4 regions of the Enterococcus sp. GPZ-007 genome follow, and region 1 is predicted to be linked to each of the others. Evidence: predicted binding sites of a transcription regulator. Region 1 holds the regulator's gene; each other region holds the start of a gene.
The links. Region 1 encodes NrdR, which represses ribonucleotide reductase genes. Its sites were predicted from a motif close to ACACNATATATNGTGT; they were not measured.
Positions count from the first base shown of each region.

Region 2: a site for NrdR is predicted at 913-928, ahead of AC4J95_RS04910 (deoxynucleoside kinase). Genes of this name have one in related genera too.
Region 3: a site for NrdR is predicted at 1,030-1,045, ahead of AC4J95_RS10715 (vitamin B12-dependent ribonucleotide reductase). Genes of this name have one in related genera too.
Region 4: a site for NrdR is predicted at 962-977, ahead of nrdH (glutaredoxin-like protein NrdH). Genes of this name have one in related genera too.

Region 1 covers NZ_JCAFYN010000046.1:9,611-11,818, reverse strand. Annotated here, with positions in the region: gene coaE (dephospho-CoA kinase) at 1-425, shown strand, start outside; gene nrdR (transcriptional regulator NrdR) at 615-1,088, shown strand; gene AC4J95_RS17670 (DnaD domain protein) at 1,100-2,208, shown strand, end outside.
Region 2 covers NZ_JCAFYN010000005.1:122,815-125,022, reverse strand. Annotated here, with positions in the region: gene AC4J95_RS04915 (SIS domain-containing protein) at 1-811, shown strand, start outside; gene AC4J95_RS04910 (deoxynucleoside kinase) at 1,043-1,750, shown strand; gene pnuC (nicotinamide riboside transporter PnuC) at 1,874-2,208, shown strand, end outside.
Region 3 covers NZ_JCAFYN010000017.1:70,845-73,052, reverse strand. Annotated here, with positions in the region: gene AC4J95_RS10715 (vitamin B12-dependent ribonucleotide reductase) at 1-1,003, opposite strand, end outside; gene AC4J95_RS10710 (cobalamin ECF transporter) at 1,149-1,688, shown strand; gene AC4J95_RS10705 (conjugal transfer protein) at 1,946-2,208, opposite strand, start outside.
Region 4 covers NZ_JCAFYN010000032.1:7,501-9,708, reverse strand. Annotated here, with positions in the region: gene nrdE (class 1b ribonucleoside-diphosphate reductase subunit alpha) at 1-481, opposite strand, end outside; gene nrdH (glutaredoxin-like protein NrdH) at 677-895, opposite strand; gene AC4J95_RS15000 (FeoA family protein) at 1,289-1,759, shown strand; gene feoB (ferrous iron transport protein B) at 1,760-2,208, shown strand, end outside.

The sequences.
Region 1 (2,208 bases):
TGCAAAATAATGGCAGTTTAGACCGCAAAAAATTAGGAACCTTGATTTTCCATGATGAAACAAAAAGAGAGTTGTTAAATGAAACGCTTAATCCGTTTATTCGAAGTGAGATCGAAAGACAAGCTAAAGTTGCGAAACAAACGAGCAGTTTGGTGATCGTTGATGTTCCGTTGCTTTTTGAAGGTCATTACGAAACAATGATGGATGAAGTGGCGGTGGTTTATGTTACACCAAAAATCCAGCTGGAACGCTTGATGAAAAGAAATGAACTCCCTAAAAGCGAAGCCTTGGAACGAATCAACAGCCAGCTTTCTCTAGATGAGAAGAAAAAAAGAGCGGATATCCTATTTGATAACTGCCAATCACAAGAAACAACGCGTCAGCAAGTTTTGGATTGGCTGAAGAAAAATAAATTTGTTTCTTAAAGAAATCGGCGTCGTAGCTTTACGACGCTTTTTTTAGCTGGCTGGTTATGGTAAACTCATGTTATATAAACAAATAAATAGTTCATTTCGAGTATTTTTTTGTTTTAAAAAAATTATTCTATATAACAGAAAAGATATTCACACATTATTAGTGAATTTGAACAATAATATGAAAGTGCGGGTGAAATTATGCGTTGTCCAAGATGTAATCATAATAATTCTCGAGTAATTGATAGTCGACAAACTGATGACGGTCGAGCGATTCGTCGTCGTAGGGAGTGCGAAAGCTGCGGATTTCGTTTTACGACCTTTGAACGTATCGAAGCTGCACCGTTACTAGTTGTTAAACGAAATGGCGATCGTGAAGAATTCAGTCGCGATAAAATTTTGCGCGGGTTGATTCGTTCAGCAGAGAAACGTCCGGTCGCGATGGAGCAGATGGAGCAAATCGTGGATCACGTAGAAAATCGTGTCCGCAGTATGGGTGAAAATGAAGTTCCAACGAGTCAAATCGGAGAATTTGTCATGGAAGACTTGATGGAAGTTGATGAAATTGCTTATATTCGCTTTGCGAGTGTTTATCGACAATTTAAAGACATGTCTGTATTCTTGAAGGAATTACAGGAGATCGTTGACAAAGCGAAGTCAACGGATGAAGAGTAGGAGGCTTTTTAGTGGCAGAAGAACTAAAACCCAGTACCTTTTATACGGTCTATGGTGAGCCACAGCTTGATCAAAGTAAACAAGATGCGTTGCTTTATTTGTACCAGCCGATCATCGGAAGTGTTGCCGCAAGTTTATACTTGACTTTAGTGAGTGATATTACTATTGAAGGTAAAAGTCCTAGCTTAATGCATACCGACTTATTAGCAGCGGTTGATACCGGGCTGATGAGTCTTGTAAAAGCGCGGGAACAGCTAGAGGGTATCGGCCTACTGGAAACGTATCAAAAAGCAGATGATGAAATTGGCATGAGCATGATCTATCATTTACGGTCTCCATTAATTCCAGAAAAGTTTTTTCAAGATCCATTGATGGCCTATTTGCTGATGGATAAGGTTGGTAAACACCGTTATGAACGTTTAGTCGAGCGCTTCAAGCCAAAAATGTTTGATAAAAATGAGTTTAAAAACATTACGAAACGTTTTCGCGATGTTTATCGCCTGGACGAAAAAGCTTTTGCCAGTCAAAGCGAGAGCTTAGAGCAGACACAAGAGGAGTTTGCGGAAAAAACAGAGTTCGATTGGTCATTGTTTACTCAACAGTTAAGGCGGTTCAACCTGATTTTGAGCTATGAAGAACGTGAGAAGCTTCAAACGTTTCAGACATTATATGGGTTAAATGAGTTAGATTTAGCCGAATATGTTGCTAAAGCGACTGCTGGGGAGAAAGCCGGCTTAAACTTTAATTATTTGCGTCAGTTGATTAACAAGGAAAAACGCCCCAAAGTCACTGCGAAGCCTAAAGAAGTACCAGTAGATGATAAAACAACTACGAGCAGTTTTGCGCCGCAAGAACGAGAGATTATCGCTCAAAGTAAAAAAATCGCACCAGTTACTTTTTTACGTGCAATCAAACGTGAAAAGGGCGGATTTGAGACGAATACTGAAGTCCGTTTACTGGAGGAACTGATTGGTCGGAACTTGTTGCCGAAAAGCGTCATTAACATCATCATCAATTATATTTTGGTGATCCAAAATCAAGCGGTAATCAATGCCAATTATTTGAATGCTATTGCTAATGACTGGGCGCAGAAAAAAATCAACACCCCAGAGGCGGCAAT
Region 2 (2,208 bases), on a different contig from region 1:
CTATGTTCAACACGCAGCTGAATATTACACAACCGGGAATCGGCGGCTAACCAAAGATTCATTAGTCATCCTTTCTTCAGTAACCGGAACGACAGAAGAAGTCGTGAAAGCAGTGGATTTGATCAAAGAAGTGGGCGCAACCTTATTAGGTTTTATTGACACAGCAGGGACCAAACTGGCGGAAAGCTGTGATCACGTAATCACTTATCCAGCTCCCGGGACAGAACAAATCAAATTCTTCATGGTTGCGGATCGCTTGATGAATAAGAATGGAGATTTCCTTGATTACGAAGAGTATTATGAAGAATTGGAGCAACACTTAGCCAAAGGATTGGTTGAGGCAGAAAAACAAGCGGAAGATTTTGGCCGCGAGTTTGCTGAGAAGCATCGTCATGACGACATCCACTATTTCATTGGTGCAGGTAATCAGTGGGGAGCTGTCTATTCCTATGCGATGTGCTACTGGGAAGAGCAAAGCTGGCTGCGCTCTAAATCGATCCATGCAGCTGAATTTCTACATGGTACATTAGAAATTGTTGATGAAACCACGCCAGTAACGTTATTCTTAGGTGAAGATGAACAGCGACCATTAGCTGAACGGGTGAAAAATCTATTGCCCCGTATTTGCGGAAACTATACCTTTATCGATTCGAAAGATTATCCGATCGAAGGGATCAGTGAAAAAAATCGCGGGCGCGTGTTGCCGCATCTATTGATGCATTGTGTGACTCAACGAATCGATGCCCATGTTGAAAAATTAAATTGCCATCCATTAGATATTCGTCGCTACTATCGTCAGTTTGATTATTAAATTGTCTAATCCTTTTTGTGTGAAGCAGAGAGGATTTTTTATTTGAACCAAAATTCGTCAGAATAAGGAAGAAAAGCATCTACAATAAGACAAATCCAACAACACTATATATTGTGTTGTTTTTTTGTATATCATTAAATAGACACAAAATCTAGTCTTTACATCAGAAAAATTTAGGAGTACTATTATCAAGGATTTAAAAAGACAAGTGATTATTTTTGATAAGAAGGGATGGATGAAACGATGCTATTAATTGCTGGTACGATTGGTGCAGGGAAGAGCAGTTTGACAGATATGTTGTCGCAAGAAATGAATTCAAAGCCATTTTATGAAAACGTCGATGACAATGAAGTGCTGCCGTTGTTTTACTCAAATCCAGAAAAATATACGTTTCTGTTACAAATATTCTTTTTAAATAAACGCTTTTTGGCGATGAAGGATGCCTTAAAGCAAGCCGACAATGTTCTTGATCGTTCAATTTATGAAGACGGTTTGCTGTTTCATTTGAATGCTGACCTTGGGCGTGTAAGCCAGCAGGAAGTGCTGCAATATGACAATTTGCTGGATACGATGTTGAAGGAATTGGAGCATGCCGCTCCGAAGAAAAGACCGGATTTGTTGGTTCATATTAAGGTTTCTTTTGATGTAATGCTGGATCGGATTGAAAAACGTGGACGCGATTATGAACAAATCGCCGCCAACTCAGAGCTATATGACTACTATCGGATGGTCAATGAGCGATACGAGCAGTGGTATGACAGCTTTGATATTTGCCCGAAAATTCAGATCGACGGCGACCACTACGATTTTGTGGCTGATCCACAGGCCGCAGAAACAGTCATCGAACGAATCAAAGCCGAAACCAAGAAGTTGAACAAGCAGGAAATTGAAATACCTCGCTATTATTCAAACGGAAAGATTGAAAAAGGAATTTTTTAGTCTTTCCACTTTTTAAAATGATTAAAGAACGATCGTTTTCCAGAAGAATGGTATGCGTACGAGAATCTTTTGAATTTTTACGTCAGAAAAATTATTACATTATTACGAATAAGGAGCTCCACCATGTTAAATTATTTCAAATTTCTACTTCACCAGTTAAAAGGCTGGCCTCAACAAAATTACTATTTATTTTTCTTCAGTCTGGGCTGCCAGATAATGACCTTAGTCAATCAGCCGATCACACTGCTTACTGTAATCACGTTTATCGGAACGACTTTAGGTGTGTTATGTATTCTTTCCATTAATGCAGCGAAATCGGTCAACGGTATATTAGGAATCATTTCAGCCATCTGTTTTATTTATGTCGGTTACTCAGCGAAGAACTACTTGAGTATCGGCGAACAAATTGCTTATATGATCACATTAGATATCCCCGTATTATTAAGTAAAGAATGGAA
Region 3 (2,208 bases), on a different contig from region 1:
CTTTCCAGAATGAATCATCAGAAACGGCGTCTTGATCTTGCTGTACATAGTATTCTAACCATGCTTTTTCCGTTGGTGATAACGGAGTAAACACTAATTTCTCCTGGGCTAATTTTCGAATGGTTGTACTTTTACTTGTTCTAATCATGTTTCGTAAGATTGCCGGATTTTGAATTTTCGAAATAATGAATTCAAAAATATCTGGATGCCAGTCATTAAGCATAATCATTTGAGCACCTCTGCGACTCCCACCCTGCTCAACAAGATTTGTTAAGTTGGCTAAATCATTTAACCAAGAGACTGAACCTGAAGATCTTCCATTTACACCATGAACAATCGCTGCTTTAGGTCTGAGAGTTGAACCATTCGTTCCCACTCCCCCACCACGACTCATAATTTCCATTACTTCTTGTCGATGCTTAGCTAAGCCATTTCTTGAATCGTGTATAAATGGCATTACATAGCAATTAAAATAAGTAACTTCCGTATTCGTTCCAGCTCCATAAAGGACTCGACCTGCAGGAATTAAATTTTGTGCTACTAAGTGATGATAAAATGCTAAAAATGATTCTTCCGATTTTTCCTCATCAATTTTGGCAATCCCTTTAGCTACTCTATAAGCAATCTGCTCAAAATAGAGTTCTAATGGTTTTTCCACTTCGTTTATTTTTCGCATAACACAGCCTGATACTATTTCATCGGGATCTGACAAAGAGCTTTGGAATTCTTTCTCAACATGAATTATCACTTGATCTCTTTCAATTTTTTCAATACTCCCGATTCCTCTTGCAGGATATTGCGGATCAGGATGTGTCGTTAAGATGACAAGATCTCCAACTGCTAGGGTCTTTCCACCTATATCCTTAAATGCATACCTATCTAACATGATTAGACGAGAAATACCCTCAAAGGTTTGTTTCATTTCGGAAGTAACCCCGGTTACTTCTGGATAATGCAAAATATCTTGGTTCAATTTTTCTATATAACTAGTTGGATAATTCATCCACCATTACCACCTCTCTGAATAAAACACAATATATTGTGTTCGAATAGAATTATGGCACTATATACGGTGTATTTCAATCTTGAAATATATTTTATTTCTGATAGAATGAGAATGATTATCATTATCTATTAGGAGCCAACCAATGTCCAAACCAACTTCCCAATCGTTTCCCATAAGACGAGTAACACGACTCGCATTAATTAGTGCTACGTGCATCGTAGGACGATTACTCTTTACCTGGATTCCAAATGTTCAGCCTATGAGTGCTATTATTTTATTAATTGCTTTTTATGATACTTATTCAAATGCATTAATTGTTTCATCCCTGAGTTTGCTTGGAACAAATCTATACTTGGGATTAGGGAGTTGGACTATCGGCCAGTTTATTGCTTTTACTGGAATAATTACGATATTCCATTCTTTTAGTAACATTCCAATTATCCAAAAACACATAATTTTGCAGGCATGCGGGGTCTTTATTTGCGGACTTATTTATGGTCTAATTGTCTCCATTACGGAGACTTTCATCTACCAATTCCCCTATTTTTGGATGTATTATCTACAAGGAATCATCTTTGATTTGTTACACGGTATTGGGAATTTCATTTTTTATCTCTTAATTACTCCTATTGTCAGGCGAATTTATCATTTCCATAGCTTATCGAAAAAAACTCTAGTCTAGAGATTTATAGAATCTTGCCTTCAAATATGTCCAGTGCCATTATAAATTATCATAGCTTCATTCATCAGATTCGTATTACATTTGAATAGTAGTTACCTAAGTAGATTTAACATATTTAGATAACTTTTAAAATTTTAAATATTAAATCAAGAAAACCGCATCATTTATGATACGGTTTTCCGTGATTACTCTACAATACTGAAAGAATTTAATGCCAAATATACAAATTACTTTCATCTCTTGTATGCGACTCATTTTTATTTGAATCCCACGATTGTCCAATTCTCATTTTTCTGCAAACTTAATCTATATTGAAAAAAGTTGGTTGTTTTCGATAAATTATCAAGGTATTTTACATTTATTTTCGCTTGAATATTATTGCCATCTTTGAAGAAAACTGAGTTCACTAACTCCACAAATTTCAAATTTGCATTGATTGGTCGCATCGCATTATTTTCTACATAATACTCAAGTTCTTTTTCTGAAGCAGTTGGATAAAGCTTGAAAAAAGTCTCTAAAA
Region 4 (2,208 bases), on a different contig from region 1:
CATTCAAAAAGGATGGGGTAGCTGGTTGATAACGCTGATGGATCATTTCGTCAGCTAATGACAACGCTAATTTTTCGTCGCCATTTGCAAAATACAAGGCGTTAAAAGCCACGCGATCTTCATAGCTTTCCAAGTATTCTGTTCCGTCATTACTCTTCAACGCGTATTGAGAGTAAAACTTATACGCCGCCATAAATGATTTGAAGGTAAAGTTCTGTTCAGCTAAATAATTGAAGAGTTTTTCAATAAAAGCAGGAGAATATTTCGCTAGAAACTCTGCTTCTAAAAATTCTTCTTCTATTAAGTAGTCGATTTTTTCTTGTACCGAAGAAAATGTATGGGTGTTTGGTTCAACATTTTCTTTGAAAAAAGCGGCTAGGGCTTCTTTATCTTTATTTAGTGGTATCTGTCCGTTTACTGGACGGTTAATTTCGTTGTTCAACTTGAAGTAAGATACTTCACCTAAGTCTTTCAAACTCATCTCGTCACATCTTTCTATATGTAGTAGTAAGAAAAAAGAAAACTTTGCAATCGTGGATCGCAAAGTTTCGAAAAACGGTGCTCTAGAAGCAGCTTCTTCGGAAATAAGCCGAATCATCCCTAAAACATGAAAGGCTGTTTTAGGATAATCCTTCTTATTTCTTGAAGCTAAACGCTTCTGTCGCGACCTCTTAAATTACGCTAATGCTTTCAATTGATCTGGACGGAAACCGATGATGGCTTGTTGTCCGCCGAAAATAACTGGGACACTTTGGAAACCTTGATCTTTTAGAAAACCTAGAGCTTCGGGCTCATTGTCGATGTTGACCTCTTCGAATGAAATTTGATTCTCAGTTAAATAACGTTTTGTCATCTTGCACTGCATACAATTGTTTTTAGAATATACTTTAACCATAAGACTGCCTCCCTTGATTTCTACAATTACTAGTATAAAAGATGTAGGGAAAAAGTCAATCGTTAAACACCATATATTGTGGTGGCGAAATAGTGGTATACTACTCTTTGTGTTTTTTGCAAAAACCTTGAAAACAGGCGGTTGCAAAGAATAATCCCTTTACAGAATAAAAAAAACCGTTACGAGATGTTTTTTTACGGAAAATAAGTTTTTTTTATAACGAAAAACTAGAATTCAAAACAAACAAAGCGATGATTGTCAAATAAATTGCTCAGAAAAAATATAAAATCTTCGACCATTTATTGACTTTGCTAGCAAATGAAGCTATTCTTAGTGAGAAAGATTCTCATTATTAATTAGATATAGAAATTGAATCGTAAGGTGGAGAAAAAAATGACAACTTTGGCAGATGTCTCATTGAACCACGTCGTTCAGGTTGATGAAATGGCTTTAGGAAATGATTTGAAGCACCGCTTACAGGATTTGGGAATGATTGTCGGTTCAAAAGTTGCCGTCGTGAACCATTCTGGTGATAACGGAATCATTTTGCTACACAATACACGACTGGCTTTATCCCAGTCTTTATTAAATAAAATACTTGTGAAGGAACTAACAGAAGATCAGGAAACTTGGGTCTCTTTAGATCAATTAAGCGCAGGCGAAGAGGGTGTCGTGGTGAACGTTCATGGCAGTGGTTCGATCAAACGCCGATTGATGGATATGGGGTTGACAAAGGGAACCGCGGTCAAAGTAGTGAAGCTTGCTCCATTAGGGGATCCGATCGAGCTGCGGGTTCGTGGATATGAGCTGAGTTTACGAAAAAACGAATCAGAGATGGTGGTCGTATCGAAGGAGGCGGAATAGCTGGTGAAGACGCATATTGCTTTAGCAGGAAATCCCAACAGCGGGAAAACGAGTACTTTCAATATTTTGACGGGGACCAATCAGTTTGTGGGAAACTGGCCGGGTGTAACGGTTGAACGCAAAGAAGGTATCTATAAGAAGGATTCAGAAGTAATCATCGATGATCTGCCAGGTATCTATTCATTATCACCTTATTCTCCAGAAGAAGTGGTGGCACGAGACTATTTACTATCGGGTACACCTGACGCCATCGTTAATATTATTGATGGAACCAACCTAGAACGGAATCTATATTTGACGACACAGTTGATCGAGACAGGCATTCCTGTGGTAGTTGCTGTAAATATGATGGATATTATCAAGAAAAGTGGCAAGCAAATCAACCTAGACAAACTTTCCTATGCTTTAGGTGTGCCGGTCGTGGGAATCAGTGCGCTAAAAAATTGGGG